One region of the Janthinobacterium sp. HH104 genome, then DNA from elsewhere that is predicted to be linked to it. Evidence: predicted binding sites of a transcription regulator. Region 1 holds the regulator's gene; each other region holds the start of a gene.
What was found. Region 1 encodes FNR, which switches genes on or off when oxygen is low (the NO sensors DNR and NnrR bind a similar motif). Its sites were predicted from a motif close to TTGATNNNNATCAA; they were not measured.
Positions count from the first base shown of each region.

Region 2: the regulator FNR is predicted to act here: its motif matches at 1,430-1,443, upstream of paaA (1,2-phenylacetyl-CoA epoxidase subunit PaaA).
Region 3: the regulator FNR is predicted to act here: its motif matches at 5,149-5,162, upstream of JAB6_RS05020 (IPT/TIG domain-containing protein).

Region 1 covers NZ_LRIB01000033.1:61,824-68,705, reverse strand. The annotation lists gene JAB6_RS12985 (response regulator) at 1-1,757, opposite strand, end outside; gene fnr (fumarate/nitrate reduction transcriptional regulator Fnr) at 1,997-2,755, shown strand; gene JAB6_RS12975 (FixH family protein) at 2,759-3,283, opposite strand; gene ccoG (cytochrome c oxidase accessory protein CcoG) at 3,338-4,720, opposite strand; gene ccoP (cytochrome-c oxidase, cbb3-type subunit III) at 4,725-5,645, opposite strand; gene JAB6_RS12960 (cbb3-type cytochrome c oxidase subunit 3) at 5,638-5,841, opposite strand; gene ccoO (cytochrome-c oxidase, cbb3-type subunit II) at 5,843-6,457, opposite strand; gene ccoN (cytochrome-c oxidase, cbb3-type subunit I) at 6,473-6,882, opposite strand, start outside.
Region 2 covers NZ_LRIB01000013.1:156,390-163,271, forward strand. The annotation lists gene JAB6_RS01570 (hypothetical protein) at 1-233, shown strand, start outside; gene paaX (phenylacetic acid degradation operon negative regulatory protein PaaX) at 331-1,260, opposite strand; gene paaA (1,2-phenylacetyl-CoA epoxidase subunit PaaA) at 1,528-2,517, shown strand; gene paaB (1,2-phenylacetyl-CoA epoxidase subunit PaaB) at 2,546-2,830, shown strand; gene paaC (1,2-phenylacetyl-CoA epoxidase subunit PaaC) at 2,830-3,597, shown strand; gene paaD (1,2-phenylacetyl-CoA epoxidase subunit PaaD) at 3,597-4,130, shown strand; gene paaE (1,2-phenylacetyl-CoA epoxidase subunit PaaE) at 4,171-5,250, shown strand; gene paaG (2-(1,2-epoxy-1,2-dihydrophenyl)acetyl-CoA isomerase PaaG) at 5,326-6,117, shown strand; gene paaH (3-hydroxyacyl-CoA dehydrogenase PaaH) at 6,119-6,882, shown strand, end outside.
Region 3 covers NZ_LRIB01000017.1:50,385-57,266, forward strand. The annotation lists gene JAB6_RS05005 (EAL and HDOD domain-containing protein) at 1-356, shown strand, start outside; gene JAB6_RS05010 (SPW repeat protein) at 453-824, opposite strand; gene metH (methionine synthase) at 939-4,733, opposite strand; gene JAB6_RS05020 (IPT/TIG domain-containing protein) at 5,384-6,882, shown strand, end outside.

The DNA of each region.
Region 1 (6,882 bases):
TGGATCAGCTGCTTGCTGATGGCCAGGCCCAGGCCCGTGCCGCCGAAGCGGCGCGTGATGCTCTGGTCGCCCTGCGAAAACGCGGCAAACAGCTGCTGTTGCTGCAGTTCCGTCATGCCGATGCCCGTGTCGCGCACTTCGAAGCGCAGCCAGGCGCGGCCGCTCTCGCTCCTGCTCTCGGCCAGGCTGACGGCCACCACCACTTCGCCGTTCTCCGTGAACTTGATGGCGTTGCCGGCCAGGTTGACGAGGATTTGCTGCAGGCGCTGGGCGTCGCCCACGAGGCGCCGCGGCACGTCGGGCTCGACGGCGATGGCCAGTTCCAGCTCCTTTTCGCCCGCATTCATCGTCATCGTCGTGGCCAGGGTATTCATGACTTCGTCGAGGTCGAATTCGACGGGCGACAGTTCCATGCGGCGCGCCTCGATCTTCGAATAATCGAGCACGTCGTTGAGGATGCCCAGCAGCGACTGGCCCGCCACGCGCACCATGGTCAGATACTTGCGCTGTTCCGTATCGAGCTTGGTATTGCCCAGCAAATACACCATGCCCAGCACGGCATTGAGGGGCGTGCGGATTTCATGGCTCATGTTGGCCACGAAATCGCTCTTCGCGCGGTTGGCGGCCTCGGCCCGGTCGCGTTCCTGCTCCAGTTCCGCCGCGCGCGATTCGAGTTCCTGCTGCAGGCGGTCGCGCTCGCTCATCAGGCCGTTGAACGCCTCCGTCAGTTCGCCGATCTCGTCGCGCTGCTGCACCGGCACGGGGGTGAAACGGCTGCCGCTGGTACGCAGGGCCAGCAGGGTGTCGCGCAGGCGCACCAGCGGCGACAGCAGGCGCACGGTGACCCAGCCCAGAACAAATGCGGCTAGCAGCGAAGCGAGGATGCTCCACAGCACCAGCCGGTACAGCACGCCATCGAACGGTTCGAAGGCGTCCGCGACGGGCAGCGAGGTAGCCAGCAGCCAGTTCACCGATTTCAAACGCTTGAAGCTGTTGACGGCCGTGATGCCGCGGCTGTTCGTGCTGACCATGCTGCCTTCGCCATCTTCCTTCAGCAGCTGGGTCGTCGTCAGGTTGGCGTTCGGCTGGCGCGGCTGCAGCAAGCGGCTGGTATCGGGATGCAGCACGTAGCGCGGCACGGCGCCGCGCGTGAGGATGAAGTAATAGCCGCTCTTGCCGATCTTTTCCGAGCGCAGACGCCCCAGCAGGTTGTCCTTGTACAGGCGCAGCACGCCGATCACCACGCCGGCCACCTGGCCATCGGCGGCCAGCACGGGCGCCACCATCTGCACGATGGGCATGCCGCTCGACTTGCCGAGCATCGGCTCGGTGATCATGGGCTGGCGCGTGCGCAGCACGGTCTGGAAATACTCGCGCTCGGCAACGTTGATGCCGGCGCGCCCCGCCACTTCCGGCATGTCGGCCACGACGGCGCCATGTGCATCGAGCACCAGCACGTCGTCGAACAGCACCAGCATCGAGCGGCGCGAATAGTATTCGCGCAATTGGGCCGGCTGGGCCATCAATTCCGGCGGCTGCTGCCTGGCCGTCAGGGTGACGATCTGCAGCAGCATGCCCAGCTTGTCGTCGAGCTCGGCAGCGGTGCGGCTGATCAGGGACGACTGCTGGCTCAGCAGTACTCGCGTGAAGTCGTCGCGCATATGCTGCACCTGGATCATGGTGACCAGCGCGATCATGGCGATCGAGGTCAGGCTGGTGGCCAGCGCGACTTTTGCTTTGATGCCGAGAGGCTTCATGATTTCCTTTTCAGTACCGGGCGGCACAGGCGGCAGATAATGCTGTTAGGAATTTTCCTATCAATACATCAAGTTGGCAAGCGGCGCCGCGCAAATGGCCCTCCCCGCATGGGCTTTTGACGATGTTGCCATATAATTAAAGTCGGAACGTCGTTTATTCGCCGAAATTGCGGTGAAATTGGCACACGGCAACCCTGTATGCAGTAAACTTGTTGTTGCATTTTCTAAAAGGTACCGACATGACTGAAGCGCTACTCACTCCAACCTTGCCCACAGTGACCGTGGAAGCGTTGCGTGCGCGATGCTCGACCTGCAGCATGCATCAATTGTGCCTGCCGATGGGCCTCGATATGGGCGACATGGACAGGCTGGACCAGATCATCGGCCGCCGCCGCAAGATCGTGCGCGGCGCCTCGCTGTTCCGCATCGGCGACTCGTTCCAGAACCTGTACGCGATCCGGCTGGGGCACTTCAAGACGTACCAGATCAATCCGGGCGGCGAGGAGCAGGTGACGGGTTTCCAGATGGCCGGCGAACTGCTGGGCATGGACGCCATCAGCGCCGACCGCCACCACTGTAATGCGGTGGCGCTGGAAGACAGCGAAGTGTGTGAAATCCCGTTTTCCAGCCTGGAACAATTGCTGGGCAATATGCCGACCCTGCTGCGGCATTTCCACCGCATGATGAGCCAGGAAATCACGCGCGAGCAAAGCGTGATGCTGTTGCTGGGCAATATGCAGGCGACGCAGCGTTTTGCCGCCTTCATCGTCAACCTGGCGTCGCGCTACGAAGCGCGCGGCTATTCGAGCAGCAAATTCCAGCTGCGCATGTCGCGCGAGGAAATCGGCAACTACCTGGGCCTGACCATCGAGAGCGTCAGCCGTTTATTGTCGAAATTCAAGAAGGAAGGCTGGCTGCGCGTCTCGAACCGCGAGATCGAGATCCTGCAACCAGCCAAGCTGAAAGCCATTACGGCCGGTACCGACGTCTGCAAGTAAGGCTTATAACTCTTCGTCCGCATGCAGCGCGATGCTGCGCTGCACGGGCCAGGTCCAGATGCCGGACAGGCGCCACTCGCGCTTGTCGTTTTCCACCAGCACCTGCCAGCGGCTGCGCTCGAGCATCGGCAGCGCGACCGAGAAATTGCCGGCCGCATCGGGCTGCACCAGCAGCTTGATATCCTTTTCCGGCAAAGTCGCATGCGCCAGGTGCAGCTGCAACGGCCCCTGATAGGCCTTGCCGAAGCTGTGCACGGAACCGGTCAGGCGCGCTGACGCCACGTCGTACGCCAGGCTCGTATCCATCGCCAGGTCGCTGGCGATCGTGTCGCGCTTCAAATCCTGGTTGATCGCCTTGCCCTGCTTGTAATAATCGCCCACCACCAGCGCGTCGGGCTGCGTAAACGCGATATAGCCCATGAAGCTGCCGACGACCACGGACAGGCCGGGACCGATCATCAGCAGCCATGGCCAGCGGTGCTTGTACCACGGTGCAACGGGAGGCTGCAGTTTCAGACTGTCGGACATGGTATTTCTCCTGTGTAAACGGCCAGCCCCCATGCGGGGACCGGCCTTCCTGCATTAACGCGGCACGATGAAGACCGCGCTTTCACGCACATGCAGCGACGGGTCGTCCAGCGATTGCAATTCGATCGCAATCTTGTTCGAGCCCTTCTCGCCCACGCCGTGCGGCACGCGCAGGCGGATCGGCCAGCCCAGCGTTTCCGTCGGCTGCAAGGTCACTTCTTCGCGCGTCAGCAAGGTCAGGCCCGGCAAGCCGGAAGCGCTGATTTTAAAATGCTGGCTTTGCTCGGACGTGTTCATGATCTGCAGGCGGTAGACGTTTTCGATCATGCCGTCTTCCACTTCGCGTCCCATCGAACCGCGGTCGCGGATCACGTCCATTTTCAGGGGCGTGCGCAGGGCCAGCGAGGTACATACGGCGATGATGATCAGGGCCAGGATGGAAGTGTAGATCAGGACGCGCGGGCGCATGGCGCGCTGGCGTATCTGCTTCGAATTGAAGTTGTTTTCCATCGCATGGTCGGTGCTGTAGCGTATCAGGCCACGCGGCCGCTCGACCTTGTCCATCACGCTGTTGCAGGCATCGACGCAGGCGGCGCAGCCGATGCATTCATACTGCAGGCCGTTGCGGATATCGATGCCGGTCGGACACACCTGCACGCACAGGGTGCAGTCGATGCAATCGCCCAGCTTGTCGTTGTTGCCGGCCTTCTTGCTCATGGCGCCGCGTGGTTCGCCGCGCTTGGCATCGTAGGTGATGATCAGGGTGTCCTGGTCGAACATGGCGCTCTGGAAGCGCGCGTAGGGGCACATGTATTTGCACACCTGCTCGCGCAGCCAGCCCGCGTTGCCGTAGGTTGCCAGGCTGTAGAACAAGACCCAGAACCATTCCCAGGGACCGAAATTGAGGGTGGTCACCTCGCGCGCCAGTTCCTTGATCGGCGTGAAGTAGCCGACAAAGGTAAAGCCCGTCCACAGGGCGATGGCGCCCCATACCACATGCTTGGCCGTCTTCTTGAATGCCTTGCGCACGGACGGGCCCTGCTTGTCGAGGGCCATGCGCGCGCTGCGCGTGCCCTCGATGCGGCGTTCGACCCACAGGAAGATTTCCGTGTATACCGTTTGCGGGCAAGAGAACCCGCACCACACCCGCCCGGCAATGGCCGTGACGAGGAACAACAAATACGCACAGATGATCAGCAGGGCCGCCAGATAGATGAAATCCTGGGGCCACAGCACGACGCCGAAAATGTAGAACTTGCGCGTGGTCAAGTCGAACAGCAGGGCTTGCCTGCCATTCCAGGTCAACCACGGCAAGCCGTAGAACGCGAGCTGGGTAAGCCATACGCATACCCATCGCCAGGTAGCGTAGCGTCCTTTGGCCTCGCGAGGGTAGATCTGCTCGCGGGCCGCATACATCTTGATGACTTGAGGTTCCATTACATCATTTCACGGGCGTCTGAGGATTCGACAGGCTCCAGACATACGCCGACAGCACGTGTACCTTGGACTCGCCGAGGAAATCGCTGAAGGCCGGCATGGTGTTGCTGCGTCCCTTGCGTACGGTTTCCATGATGGTATCGGCGCTGCCGCCGTACAGCCAGACCTTGTCCGTCAGATTCGGCGCACCCAGCATCTGGTTGCCCTTCGCATCGGCGCCATGACAGGCCATGCAGGCGCCAAACTTGGCTTTGCCCAGCACGGACTTGACGGGATCCGAGGTCGAACCGGACAGGCTGAGCACATAATGGGCCACGTTCTCGACATCCTTTTCGGAACCGAGGGCGGCGCCCATCGGTGGCATCTGTCCATTGCGGCCGTGCAGGATGGTGGTCTTGATGATGTCGGGTTCGCCGCCATACAGCCAGTCCTTGTCCGTCAGGTTGGGGAAGCCCTTGTTGCCGCGCGCATCCGAACCGTGGCATTGCGCGCAGTAGGTCAGGAACAGGCGCTGGCCGATGGCTTGCGCCTGCGGGTCGGCGGCCACCGTCTTCAAGTCCTGGCTCAGGTACTTGTTGAACAGGGGGCCGTAGTCGGCTTCCGCCTTCTTCAGCTCTTCCTCGTACTGGCCCGTCGATTTCCAGCCCAGGCTGCCGGCATAGTTGCCCAGGCCCGGATACAGGAACAGGTAGGCCAGCGCGAAGACGATGGTGATGTAGAACAGCCACATCCACCAGCGCGGCATCGGCGTATTGAGTTCCTTCAAGTCCTCGTCCCAGACGTGGCCCGTGGTGCCGTCGGCGGGGGCGCCGGCGACCACTTTCACTTTCGACTGCGAGTACAGCAGCACGCCGCAGCCGATGATGCCCAGCAGGGACAGCACGATGATGTAGATATTCCAGAAGCCATTGGTAAAGTCAGCCATGGTTATGCTCCTTCGCCAGGTTCATCTCGGCCTCGGCCGGATAGTCGAGCGCGTCGTCGGCGAACGGCAGGCGTGCCGCCGCGTCGAAGTCGCTGTTGCTGCGGCTGAACGTCCACCACAGGATGCCCACGAACGTCGTAAAGGAAACCACCGTCATGACGCTGCTGGCGCTGTCAAACAGGTTTTCGATTGCCATGCTAATTCCTTGTTTTGATTAATGTACCGAGGCCTTGCAGATAGGCGACCAGGGCGTCTTCTTCCGTCTTGTCCTGCAGCTGCGCGGGGCCGGCGGCGATTTCTTCCTCGCTGTACGGCTGGCCCAGGCGTTTCAGGGCGCGCATCTTCGGCACGATTTCGTCAGGCACCAGCTTGGTCTTCGCCAGCCAGGGGTAGGACGGCATGTTCGACTCGGGCACCACGTCGCGCGGGTTGTTCAAGTGCGTGCGGTGCCATTCGTCGCTGTAGCGGGCGCCCACGCGGGCCAGGTCGGGCCCCGTGCGCTTGGAACCCCACTGGAACGGACGGTCATAGACGAACTCGCCGGCGACCGAATAGTGGCCATAGCGTTCCGTTTCCGCGCGCAGCGGACGCACCATCTGCGAGTGGCAGTTGTAGCAGCCTTCGCGCACGTAAATGTCGCGGCCCGCCAGGCGCAGCGGCGAATACGGTTTCAGGCCGGCGACCGGTTCCGTCGTGCTCTTCTGGAAGAACAGGGGGACGATCTCGACGGCGCCGCCGATGCTGATCACCACCGTGACCAGGGCGATCAGCAGCCAGGGGTTTTTCTCAATCCATGCATGTGAAAATTTCATTTGCTTTCGCTCCTATCAGGCGTGCGCCGCGTTCAGTTCCGGAATGCGGGCGACGGGGAGTTTGCTGCCGCGCAGGGTCATCCAGGTGTTGTAGCCCATGATGCACATACCCGACAGGTACAGCAGGCCACCGGCCACGCGCACCACGTAGTACGGATACGTCGCTTTCACGCTCTCGACAAAGGTGTAGGTCAGGGTGCCGTCCGGATTGACCGCGCGCCACATCAGGCCCTGCATCACGCCGGCGATCCACATGGCGGCGATGTACAGCACGATGCCGATGGTGGCCACCCAGAAGTGCACGTCGACCAGGCGCGTGCTGTGCATCTGCGTGCGGCCAGCCAGGCGCGGCAGCAGGTAGTAGATCGAACCCATGGTGATGAAGCCCACCCAACCCAGAGCGCCCGCATGCACGTGGGCAACGG
Region 2 (6,882 bases), on a different contig from region 1:
TACGCGAACTGGAAAAGAAAGTCAGCGCCCTCAGCGACGCCCTGGCGCATCTGGGCAAGGGCACGACCTTGCAGGAATTGCTGCGCATCATACGTTTCCCCGGCTATACGACGCCGGCCGAATACACGTTCAACGTCGCCATCCTCGACACCATGCTGGTGCAGGTCAATGCGCTGGAAAAGCTGGGGCAGGATTTGCTGGCAGGGGCCAAGCAAGTAGTGGTGAAGCAGTGAACGCCTGAGAAAATGCCCATGGCGGCGTTGCGTGGCCTTGGCGTACTAGTCGTACTGCCTGCGGCCACGCGCCTGGCCCTGAACATTTTTCAGACGTTCAAGTAGTCAGACCGCCAAAACGTTCAAAAAACCACGGCTCGACGTCGGGGGCATGCGCATCCTCGCGCCGCAATGTCGCCAGGATATGTTCCTCGGCCGCCGCATACGTGATGCGGTACAGGTCGCGCGCCAGCGTATACGCTTGCGTGCCGGGCCACGGTTCGGGTAGCAGTTCGACGGGCAGTTGCGGGTCGTGCAACTGCACGCGGCGGTAGGCGTGCGTCAGCAGCGAGCGGATGACGAACGCCTGCTCCGCGTCGAACACGGGTTCTTCTTGCAGCAGGGTCAGCAGCGGCTGGAAGCTGGCGATGAATTTTTCGTAGCCGGCCATCACTTCCGACAAGTCCCAGCAGTCGCCCACCATGTCGCGCAGGGGGCGCGTGCTCACGCCCGGCAATTCCGTGGTGTGGCAGACGTACAGCTTGCCCTGCACCTCGTTGCGCACGAGGATATCTTCCAGCGCTTCCGCATTGCTGGCGGGGTGGCCGAAGATGCCGGGAGAAATCAAACCATAGCCGGCCCACAATAATTCCTTGCGCAGCGCTCCCCGCTCGGCGGCGCCGATGCTGCCGGCCGGTCCGATCACCAGGGTCCAGCTGCCATCCCAATGCACGACCAGTGGCGCATAGATGCGGCGGTAGGCGCGTTCGAAGCGGGCCAGCGCCTCCGGGCGTATCGTATAGGCACTGCGGCGGCCGTCGCGTTGCGAGCTGAGCCAGCCTTCCTGCGCCAGGCGGAACACGCTGGTGCGCAATAGCCGGTCATTGACGCCGAATGGCGCCAGCAGTTCGATCAGGCTGCCCAGCCAGATGGCGCCGCCGCGCGGCACGATGGCGTCGCCAAAGATGGTCATCACCAGGGACTTCGAGCGCGGTGGGTCGCTTTCCAGGAAATCGGCTATCCATGCCGTGCAGCGGGTGTTCTTCATGTGGTTCCGGTCTGGCCGTGTTGCGGTCGAATCAATAAAAGCAGCAGTTTACTTGGCTGCGCGGGTAGCGCGGCAATAATTTGCCGGAAGCGCTGGTGGCGCTTTATGGTGTTTTCTCATAAGCAATATCATACGCACAAAAAAGCGGCACAAGATACGATTTTTTAAAATGATTCATATCAAGTGTATGCAAATCGTTTTTTGTATCGTATTATCTGTTCATCGCACCGCGTTGCTGCGCAAAATCAAAGACATGGGAGACACATCATGTACGCACAAATGGTTGAAACCGGCCTCAAGAACGTCCGTTCCCTCGACGACATGGGTCAAGAAGAGCGCGCTTTCCAGGCGCGCATCGACGAAGGTATCAAGATCGAGGCCAAGGACTGGATGCCGGACGCCTACCGCAAGACTCTGATCCGCCAGATTTCGCAGCACGCACACTCGGAAATCGTCGGCCAGTTGCCCGAAGGTAACTGGGTCACGCGCGCCCCGACCCTGAAACGCAAGTCCATCTTGCTGGCGAAGATCCAGGACGAAGCGGGCCACGGCCTGTATCTGTACAGCGCCGCGGAAACCCTGGGCGTGTCGCGCGACGACTTGCTGGCCGCCTTGCACTCGGGCAAAGCCAAATATTCGAGCATCTTCAACTATCCGACCCTGTCGTGGGCCGACATGGGCGCCATCGGCTGGCTCGTTGACGGCTCCGCCATCATCAACCAGATTCCCCTGTGCCGCTGCTCATACGGTCCATATGCGCGCGCCATGATTCGCGTGTGCAAGGAAGAATCGTTCCATGCGCGCCAGGGCTACGACATCATGATGTCGCTGTGCAAGGGCACGCCCGAGCAGAAAGCCATGGCGCAGGATGCGCTGAACCGCTGGTGGTGGCCATCCCTGATGATGTTCGGCCCGTCGGACGCCGCCTCCGTCAACAGCGCCCAGTCGGCGCAATGGCGTATCAAGCTGTTTTCGAACGATGAACTGCGCCAGCGCATGGTCGACCAGACCGTGCCGCAAATCGAATACCTGGGCTTGACCGTGCCCGATCCCGACCTGAAGTTCAATGCGGAGACGGGCCACTATGAATTCGGCGAGATCGACTGGTCCGAGTTCAACAACGTCCTGAAGGGCAATGGCCCGTGCAACCGCGAACGCCTGCAAACGCGCGTCAAAGCGTATGAAGACGGCGCATGGTTCCGCGATGCCTTGGTCGCGTATGCAGACAAGCAAGCTGCTAACAAAGCGGCAGCGTAAATACATAAGACAGATAGGGGATAGCAACATGAGCAAAGAATGGCCATTGTGGGAAGTTTTCATCCGCAGCCAGCACGGCCTGGCGCACAAGCATGTGGGCAGCCTGCACGCGTCCGACGCCACCATGGCGGTCAACCATGCGCGCGACGTCTACACGCGCCGCAATGAAGGCGTGAGCATCTGGGTGGTGCGCGCGGCCGATATCGTCGCCAGCAGCCCCGGCGACAAGGGCGCCCTGTTCGAACCGTCGAACAGCAAGGTGTACCGCCATCCCACCTTCTTCCCGATGCCGGAAGAAGTCAAGAACCTGTGATGGGAGCGCCTGCAATGGATGACAAGGTCAATTACCTCTTGCGCCTGGGCGATAACGCCCTGATCCTCAGCCAGCAGCTGTCGCAGCTGTGCGGCAAGGGGCCGGCGCTGGAAGAAGACATGGCGCTGACCAATGTGGCGCTGGACTTGCTGGGCCAGACGCGCTTGTGGTTCAGCTATGCGGCCGAACTGGAAAACGCGGGCCGCGACGAGGACGACATCGCCTTTTTGCGCGACGCCCACGACTTCAAGAACTGCCTGCTGGCCGAACAGCCGAACGGCAATTACGCCGACACCATGATGCGCCAGTTCTTTTTCGACAGCTGGCATTACTTTCAGCTGCTGGAGCTGACGAAATCGACGGATGCGCGCATCGTCGAAGTGGCGCAAAAGTCGATCAAGGAAGTCACGTATCACTTGCGCCGTAGCGGCGACCTGATCGTGCGCCTCGGCGATGGCACGGCCGACAGCCACGCGAAGACGCAGGCCGCCGCCGACAAGCTGTGGATGTACACGGGCGAGATGTTCACGTACGACGCCGTCGACCAGGCCATGGTCGCCGCCGGCATCGCGCCGCCATCGGACGTGCTGCGCCGGGCTTTCCTCGAACACGTGGCCGAGATCTTCGCCGAAGCCACCTTGACCATGCCGGCGCCCGACGCCTGGATGCAAAAAGGCGGCAAGCAGGGCACGCACACGGAACACCTGGGTTTCATCCTGGCCGAGATGCAGTTCCTGCAGCGCGCCTATCCCGGGGCGGAGTGGTAATGAACACGGTCGCTGGCGCCACGGCGCTGGACGCCGCCCAGGTCTGGGCCTGGCTCGGCGACGTGCCGGACCCGGAAATCCCCGTCATTTCGGTGGTGGACCTGGGCATCGTGCGCGCCGTCGAAGTCACGGATAGCGATGCGTGCATCGTGACGATCACGCCCACGTATTCGGGCTGTCCGGCCATGCAGGTGATCGCCGACGCCGTCACGGAAGCCTTGCGCAGCCATGGCGTGGCCAAGGTGACCTTGGTGAACCAGCTGGCGCCCGCGTGGACGACGGATTGGATGAGCGAATCGGGCAAGGCCAAGCTGAAAGGCTATGGCATCGCCCCGCCGCAGCAGCAGGTGATCGATATCAGCGGTTTGCGTGGCGGCGTCAAGCGCCAGGCCATGCCGAAGCTGGACGTGATTTGCCCGAACTGCGGCTCGACGCACACGCAGCTGACCAGCCAGTTCGGCTCCACGCCGTGCAAGGCCCTGTACAAATGCATCGATTGCCGCGAACCGTTTGACTACTTCAAGTGCCACTAAAAAAATCAGGCACACGTTCCGAAGAAACTGGAGATGAAGCATGAGTAAATTTTATCCGCTGTGCGTGGCCAACGTGCGCAATGAAACGCGCGACACCATCGCCGTCACGTTCGACGTGCCATTTGAATTGCAGCAGCAGTTCCGCTTCCAGCAAGGCCAGCACCTGACCCTGCGCGCCAATATCAATGCGGAAGACGTGCGCCGCTCGTACTCGATCTGTTCGGCGGTGCAGGACGGCACCCTGCGCGTGGCCATCAAGCGCACGCCCGGCGGCGCCTTTTCCACCTGGGCGAACGACACCCTGAAAGCTGGCGCCACCATCGAGGTGATGCCGCCCATGGGGCACTTCAACGTGCCGCTCGATTGTGTCAACCGCAAGCACTACCTGGCCTTTGCGGCCGGCAGCGGCATCACGCCCATCCTCTCCATCATCAAGACGACCCTGCTGACGGAACCCCTGAGCCGCTTTACCCTGTTCTACGGCAACCGCGCCTCGTCGTCCGTCATCTTCAAGGAAGAATTGACGGACTTGAAAGACGTGTACCTCGAGCGTCTGAACCTCGTGTACGTGATGAGCCGCGAGCAGCAGGACATCGAATTGTTCAACGGCCGCATCACGCAGGAAAAATGCGAGCAGTTTCTGCAGCACTGGATCAAGGTGGAAGACTACGACAATGCGTTTATCTGCGGCCCGGAAGACATGATGCTCGGCGTCTCCGCCGCCCTGCAGGCGGCCGGCATGCCCAAGCAGAACATCAAGATCGAACTGTTCGCCGCCAGCATCCCGAAAAATGCCCACAAGCCGCGCGCCCAGTTGGCCGCCGACGCCGTGCAGGAAACGGAAGTGACCGTCATCATGGACGGCAACCACACCACCTTCACGATGGACAAGGACAAGGAATCCATCCTCGACGCGGGCCTGCGCGCCGGGCTGGACATGCGCTACTCGTGCAAGGGCGGCGTATGCTCGACCTGCCGCTGCAAGATCCTCGACGGCAAGGTCGAAATGGACGTCAACTACGCGCTGGAAGACTACGAAGTGGCGCGCGGTTTTGTCCTCAGCTGCCAGAGTTTTCCTGTCACCGACAAGGTGATTGTCGATTTCGACCAGGCTGAATAAATGCCGGGGTCAGACCCGCCGGGTCTGACCCCAGATTTCCGCTGCGGGCCAATAAATAAAATAGCGAGACACGCCATGACCTACCAAAACATCCTCTTCACCATCGAGCAGGGCATCGCCACGTTGACCCTGAACCGTCCCGACAAGCTCAATAGCTTTACGCAAGCCATGCACGAGGAAGTGCGCGACGCGATCGCCAAGGTGAACGCCGACAGCACCGTACGCGTCTTCGTGCTGACGGGCGCGGGCCGCGGCTTTTGCGCGGGTCAGGATTTGTCCGACCGCGCCGTGGAGCCGGGTTCGAAGGGCGTGGACCTGGGCGAATCGGTGGAAAAGAACTATGCGCCGCTGGTGCTGGCCTTGAAGGCTTTGCCCATGCCCGTGATTTGCGCCGTCAACGGCGTGGCTGCCGGCGCGGGCGCCAACCTGGCGCTGGCCTGCGACATCGTCATCGCCGGCAAGTCGGCCAGTTTCGTCGAAGTGTTCTGCAAGCTGGGCCTGATCCCGGACACGGGCGGCACCTTCTTCCTGCCACGTTTGATCGGTTCGGCGCGCGCCATGGGACTGGCCATGCTCGGTGAAAAACTGACGGCGGAAAAAGCGGAAGACTGGGGCCTGATCTGGAAATGCGTCGAGGATGCAGAACTGGCGCAGGAAACGCGCAAGCTGGCCGTGCACTTTTCCACGGCGCCGACCAAGGGCCTGGCCTACACCAAGCAGGCGCTGGCCGCCAGCGGCGCCAATACCTTGCCGCAGCAGCTGGCGCTGGAAGCGCGCATGATGAGCGATCTCGGTAACAGCGACGATTACCGCGAAGGCGTGGCCGCCTTCATGGAAAAGCGCGCACCGCAATTCAAGGGACATTGATATGGCAGCTCTGGACAACAACAGTATCGTCGCCGTCATCGGCAGCGGCGCCATGGGCGCCGGCATCGCGCAGGTGGCGGCCGCCGCCGGCTACCGCGTCAAACTGTACGATACGCGCGCGGAAGCCGTCAGCAAGGCCTTGCTCGACATCGGCAAGATGTACGCGAAGCTGGCCGAGAAGGGGCGCATGACGGCAGACGAAGCCACGGCCGCCACGGCGCGCCTGCAGGCGGCCGGCAGCCTGGCCGATGTGAGCGATTGCGCCCTGGTGGTGGAAGCCATCGTGGAAAACCTCGACGTCAAACGCGGCCTGTTCGCCGAACTCGAAGCGCTGGTCGGCGACGACTGCATCCTGGCGACGAACACGTCGTCGATTTCCGTCACGGCGATTGCCGCCAAACTGCGCCGCCCGGAACGCCTGGTCGGCATGCATTTCTTTAATCCCGTGCCCCTGATGGCGCTGGTCGAAGTGATCAGTGGCCTGGCCACCAGCGAGCAGGTGGCCGCCACCGTCTACGACACCTCGCTTGCCTGGGGCAAGAACCCCGTGCATGCGAAATCGACACCGGGCTTCATCGTCAACCGCGTCGCCCGTCCGTTCTACGCGGAAGGCTGGCGCCTGCTGAACGAGCAGGCGGGCGACGCCGCCACCATCGACACGGTGCTGCGCGAAGCGGGCGGTTTCCGCATGGGGCCCTTTGAATTGATGGACCTGATTGGCCATGACGTGAATTTTTCCGTCACGCAATCCGTGTTCGGCGCCTA
Region 3 (6,882 bases), on a different contig from region 1:
CGCGCGGCCGTTTGCTCGAATTGCTCGCACATAAACTGCGCCCGAACCACGCCCACTCGGCCGATATCGCCTTCACGGTCGGCATCATGTCGCTGATGGATACCCTGTTCGGCGTGCCGATGTCGGAAATCCTCAGCCAGATCGAAGTGATCGACGAAGTGGCTGAAGCGCTGCTGTCGCGCGAAGGCTTCTACGGCGACCTGCTGCGCCTGGCCGAATGCATCGAGCGCATCGAAGACATGGAAGGCGAGATCGTACCGACCCTGCGCGACCTGGCCATGTCGCCGGACGACCTGGTGGAGCTGGAAATGGCCGCCTATGAGTGGAGCGATAACGTCGTCCGCTACGCACTGTAGGTCGGATTAGGCCCAAAGGGCCGTAATCCGACAACATTGTTGGCGCGTTCTCAAAAGCCCTGCACGGCGTCGCCGTAGCAGGGCTTTTTTACGCCGCTACGCTGCCGCCCCGGGCCAGTGCTTGTGCAGCTCGGGGTCGGTGCGCAGTTCCCACAGGGCCAGCACGACGACGGCGATACCGACAAGCAGTTCGTTCCACATGACGACGGGCTGATCGGCCAGCCGCAGGATCCACGGCGAGGCGGCGACCCACACGCCGACAAGCAGGTTGACGACGACGGCCCAGAAATAGGTCTTGTACAGGTCGAAGGCGGCCAGCACGGCGATCACCAGGCCCGAGACAAGGGCGTTGATCATCTGCGGCGAGCCTTCGGGATAGGAAAAGGCCCAGGGCGAGACGACCAGCCATAAGCCCAGCAACAGGATCACTTGGTCCTGCCAGCGTTTCAGTTTGAAGTTGGTTGCCATATATCCTCCTTAGCCAGTCAGGGAACGGGCCGGAGCGGGCATGCAGCATGCCGGCCGGCATACTGCGTTAGTGCGCTGCGGCGCGCGGAAAGTTCCGCGCGCCTTGTGCTTAAATTATGACAGATTGGGCGCCAGCCAGCGTTCCACGTCCTCGATATTGGCGCCACGGCGTTTGGCCATGTCTTCCACCTGGTCCATGCCGATCTTGCCGACGACGAAGTATTTCGACTCCGGGTGGGCAAAATAGAAGCCGGACACTGCCGCGCCGGGGAACATGGCATACGATTCCGTCAGCTGCATGCCGATTTCCTCGGCCTGCATGACCTCGAACATCTGTTTCTTGACCGTGTGCTCGGGGCAGGCCGGGTAGCCGGGCGCCGGGCGGATGCCGACATATTTCTCGGCGATCATGTCGTCGTTGCCCAGGTGCTCGTCCGGCACATAGCCCCACAAATCCTTGCGCACGCGCTCGTGCAGGTATTCGGCAAACGCCTCGGCCAGGCGGTCCGCCAGCGATTTGAGCATGATGGACGAGTAATCGTCGTGCGCATCCTCGAAGCGCTTTTCGTACTTTTCAATGCCCAGGCCGGACGTGACGGCGAACATGCCGATGTAATCCTTCACGCCCGATGCTTTCGGCGCAATGAAGTCGGCCAGGCACTGGTTCGGACGCTGCACACCGTCGACCACGGGTTTGACGCCTTGCTGGCGCATGCCGTAGTACGTAAATGCCACGGTACTGCGCGTATCGTCCGTGTACACCTCGATATCGTCGTCATTGACGCTGTTCGCTGGCAGCAAGGACACGACGCCGTTGGCCGTCAGCCAGCGCCCGTCGATGAGTTTTTTCAGCAAGGCCTGGCCTTCCGCGTACACCTTGGTAGCCGCGTCGCCCACCACTTCATCGGTCAGAATGGCGGGGAAGGGGCCGGCCAGGTCCCAGGTCTGGAAGAACGGGCCCCAGTCGATGTAGTTGGCCAGGGTGGCCAGGTCGACATTTTTAAACACGCGCCGGCCGATGAACTTCGGTTTCACGGGCGTGCAGGCGCCGTCGAACGGCACGACCATGCGGTTGGCGCGCGCTTGCGCCAGCGGCAGGATGGGCAGGGCCTTCTTGTTGGCGTGCTGCTCGCGGATGCGCGCGTAATCGAGTTCGATGTCTTCCACGTATTTGTCGCGCTGCTCCGGCGTCAAGAGCGACTGCGCCACGGACACGGAACGCGAAGCGTCCGGCACGTAGATCACGGGGCCTTCGTAGTTGTGCGCGATTTTCACGGCCGTGTGGGCGCGGCTGGTGGTGGCGCCGCCGATCAGCAGGGGAATCTTGAGCATGCGGAAATGTTCGTCGCGCTGCATTTCCTTGGCGACGTACGCCATTTCTTCCAGCGACGGCGTGATCAGGCCCGAGAGACCGATGATGTCCGCGTTTTCCACCTTGGCGCGGGCGAGGATTTCCGAGCACGGCACCATCACGCCCATGTTCACTACTTCGAAGTTATTGCACTGCAGAACGACGGTGACGATGTTCTTGCCGATGTCATGCACGTCGCCTTTGACGGTCGCCATGATGATCTTGCCCTTCGGCTTGGCGACGATGCCCGTGCGTTTTTCTTCCAGCAGCTTTTCTTCCTCGATGAACGGGATCAAGTGGGCCACGGCCTGTTTCATGACGCGCGCCGATTTCACCACTTGCGGCAGGAACATCTTGCCTTGGCCAAACAGGTCGCCGACCACGTCCATGCCGGCCATCAAGGGGCCCTCGATCACGTGGATGGGGCGCCCGCCATTGTGCAGCAGTTCCTGGCGCGCTTCTTCCGTGTCTTCCACGATGAATTGCGTGATGCCATGCACCAGCGCGTGCGACAGGCGCGCCTGCACCGTGCCTTCGCGCCAGGCCAGGGTTTGCGCTTCGGCCTTGCCGCCCGCCTTCAGGGTGCCGGCAAATTCGATCATGCGCTCGGTCGAGTCTTCGCGGCGGTTCAGCACCACGTCTTCCACGCGCTCGCGCAGTTCCGGGTCGAGGTTGTCGTACACGCCGACCATGCCGGCGTTGACGATGCCCATGGTCATGCCCGCCTTGATCGCGTGGTACAGGAACACGGTATGGATGGCTTCGCGGGCTGGATCGTTGCCGCGGAAACTGAAGGACACGTTCGATACGCCGCCCGAGATCTTCGCGTACGGCAAGTTTTCCTTGATCCAGCGCGTGGCGTTGATGAAGTCGACGGCGTAGTTGTTGTGCTCTTCGATACCGGTGGCGACGGCAAAGATGTTCGGATCGAAAATGATGTCTTCGGGCGGGAAGTCCAGCGCATCGATCAGCAGGTGGTAGGCGCGCGCGCAAATTTCGATCTTGCGCTCGAAGGTGTCGGCTTGCCCCTTTTCATCGAAAGCCATGACGATGACGGCAGCGCCGTAGCGGCGGCACAGTTTCGCCTGGCGCAGGAATTCCTCTTCGCCTTCCTTCATGGAAATCGAGTTGACGATGGCCTTGCCCTGCACGCATTTGAGGCCCGCTTCGATGACCGACCATTTCGACGAGTCGACCATGATGGGCACGCGCGAAATATCGGGTTCCGAGGCGATCAGGTTCAAAAAGCGCGTCATGGCGGCCAGCGAATCGAGCATCGCTTCGTCCATGTTGATGTCGATCACTTGCGCACCGTTTTCCACCTGCTGGCGCGCCACGGACAAGGCTTCGTCGTATTGCTCATTGAGAATCATGCGCGCGAACGCCTTCGAGCCCGTGACGTTGGTGCGCTCGCCGACGTTGACGAACAGCGACGCGTCATTGACGACGAACGGTTCCAGGCCGGCAAGGCGCAGGTCGTGCGATGAGGCCGGCACGGTGCGCGGCGTGTTTTTCGACAGCAATTGGCCGATGGCGGCGATGTGCTCGGGCGTGGTGCCGCAGCAGCCGCCCGCCATGTTCAAGAATCCCGCGTCGGCAAATTCACGCAGCAGGGCGGACGTGTCGGCTGGCAACTCGTCGAAACCCGTGTCGCTCATGGGGTTGGGCAAGCCCGCGTTCGGGTAGATGCACACGAAGGTGTCGGCGATCTTGGCCAGCTCTTCCGCATACGGACGCATCAGGGCGGCGCCCAGCGCGCAGTTCAGGCCGATGGTCAGCGGTTTCGCGTGGCGCACGGAATTCCAGAAGGCGGGTACGGTCTGGCCCGACAAAATGCGCCCCGACGCATCCGTGACGGTGCCGGAAATCATCAGGGGCAGGCGCACGACAGTCGGGTTTTGCTCGTAGAACAGGTCGATGGCGAACAGGGCCGCCTTGCAGTTCAAGGTGTCGAAAATGGTTTCCACCAGCAGCACGTCGGCGCCGCCTTCGACCAGACCCTGCGTCTGTTGCAGGTAGGCGGCCACCAGTTGATCGAAGGTGACGTTGCGCGCGGCCGGGTCGTTCACGTCGGGCGAGATCGACGCCGTCTTTGGCGTGGGCCCGAGGGCGCCGGCGACGAAGCGCGGCTTGTCCGGCGTGGAATATTTGTCGCAGGCGGCACGCGCCAGCTTGGCCGCCTGCACATTCATTTCATAGGCCAGGTGGGCCATGTGATAGTCGTCTTGCGCGATGGTCGTGGCGCCGAAGGTATTCGTTTCGATCAGGTCGGCGCCGGCCGCCAGGTAGCGCTCGTGGATTTCCTGGATGATGTGCGGCTGCGTCAGGGTCAGCAGTTCATTGTTGCCCTTGACGAACAGTTCGCGCGCGCCACTGTCTGCCGGCGCGGCGAAATCGATGAAGCGGCCGGCGGGACCGCCACGGTACGCTTCTTCGTCGAGCTTGTATTGCTGGATGATCGTGCCCATGGCGCCGTCGAGGATCATGATCCGCTGCGCCAGGATGGCGCGCAAGGTGGCTTCGGTCGGGGACATGGCGGGGATCACGGTATCGTTCATTTCATGCTTTCAATAGGCAAACGGGCGGCGGCGCGGCGACAAGACTGTATGAGGCGGTTGCGGGTCAGCAGGATCAGCTGACGGAGTGTGCCGGCCGGGTAGGGCTGGCAGAAGGTGGCAATCGCCTGATTTCACCGGGTCTAAAATTATACGGCATCAGGCTGCTTTGGTTTTAAGCAAAAGCGGCTGTTCGCCCCACAGCAGGCCAGGTTGCAACACATTGCAACACATCAGCTTGCGCCGCGCCTGCTTCTGAAAATTACATTCCTGAAAATCTTACTCAAAACGTTAATTCTTCCGCCAAACTTGGCAGGAAGGCACGGCGTCTAGGCTGTGGAAAAATTTCCACATTATTTGCGCACTGTCAGAATCTTTTTAATGAATTGAATGGCAATAGCTGCAAAGGAAAATAATTTTGATTTAAGACAAGACAGAGTGAAGCGAATAATTCTTAGAATAAATCTTTCCAAGTCGATACTTTAACTATTATCAAAACCAATTGAATCAAAAGCATTAATAGTTGTCCTTGGGAATCGAATTAACCCATAATATGGGTTCTTCGAAATTATATTCTCACCAAAAGTCACCAATATGTCACATTTCTCCCGTGTCCTCCCCGGCATCGCGCTGCACCAACATGGTTGCCAGCCATGAAAAACCATCTGCTTGTAGCATTGTTTGTCGTGCTGGGCCTGTCCGCTTGCGGCGGAGGCGGCGGTGGCGGTGGTGACACGGTGGTGGCGACCACCTCGGGTACGCCAGTGCTGGTTCCTGCCGTGACGGCCGTCTCGGCGGCGAATGTCGCCGTGGGTGGCAGCCTGGTGGTGACGGGCACGAATCTGAGCCGCGTGACGGCTTTTCAGGTGGGCGGCGTGAACGTTGCCGCCAGCGCCAGCAGCGACAGCAGCGTAACCCTGGCCATGCCGGGCGTGCCCGTCACGGGCGCCTTGAGCCTGGTCAGCGCCAGCGGCACGGCGACCACCAGCTATAACGTGAACGTGTACCTGCCGCTGAGCGTGAGCAGTGTCGCACCGGCAACGGGCGGCGTCGGTTCCAGCGTGACGATCGCGGGCGGCGGCATGGGCGCCGTGACGGCGGTGCAGTTCGGCAATGGCGCTGCGGCAACGCCGCAAAGCCAGACGGCCAGCAGCGTGACGGTGGTGGTGCCTGCGGGTGCGGCGACAGGCGCGCTGACGGTGCGCGGTCCCTACAACGATGTGGCCAGCAGCGACACGTATACGGTCTTGGCAAACGTGGCAGTGACGTCGATCGTGTCGGCCGTCAACGGCGCGACCTTGTCGGTGACGCTGCAGGGCAGCAATCTCGACCAGGTCAGCTCGGCCACGGTGGGCAGTACGCCAGCCGCCATCGTCAGCGCCAGTGCCAGCCAGCTGGTGCTGTCCGCGCCAGCGTCGGCAACGGGCAGCGTGATGCTGTCGGCCGCTTCGCGCATCGCCGTGAATGCGGGCACGGTGTCGGCCTTTACCTTGGGCAGCATTGATTTCGCGCAGGTACTGAATTTGAATGCCAGCGATGCAGCCTTGCGCCTGACGCGCGGCAAGCCGGCCGCCGTGCGCGTGTCCGTGCTGGCCACGCAAACAGGCCAGGCCAGCCCGGCCGTGACCTTGAATGCGACGGCTGCCAATGGCAGCAACCTGGGCAGCATCACCATGAGCGGCCCATCGGTCTTGCCGACGTCGAAAAGCGATTACAGTTTCAACGGCAATTTCAGCGCCATCCTGCCGTCCGGCTGGGTTCTGCCTGGCGTGCGCGTGCGCGTGACGGCCGTGGGCAATGACGGCGTGCAAGTGAGTCAGGAAGCGGCGCCCGTGGTGGCCAGCCTGGCCAGGATCCGTCTGGTGCTGGTACCGTTGAGCACCGATGATGGCGTGGCGCAACTGCCTGACGCCGAGGTGATCCGTGCCGCGCTGCTGCGCGTGTATCCGTATGCGGCGGAAAATATCAGCATCACCACGCGCGCGGCGCTGAGCATGCCTGGCAGCAGCACGGCCGACAGCTGGTGGAGCGATACCCTGGGCAAGCTGGAAAACCAGCGCGCACTGGAAGACCGCGGCGCCTATTATTATGGTTTCGTGCCGAAAATGTCCTCCACGCGCGCCGCCGGCCTGGCCTACATCAACCAGCGCAG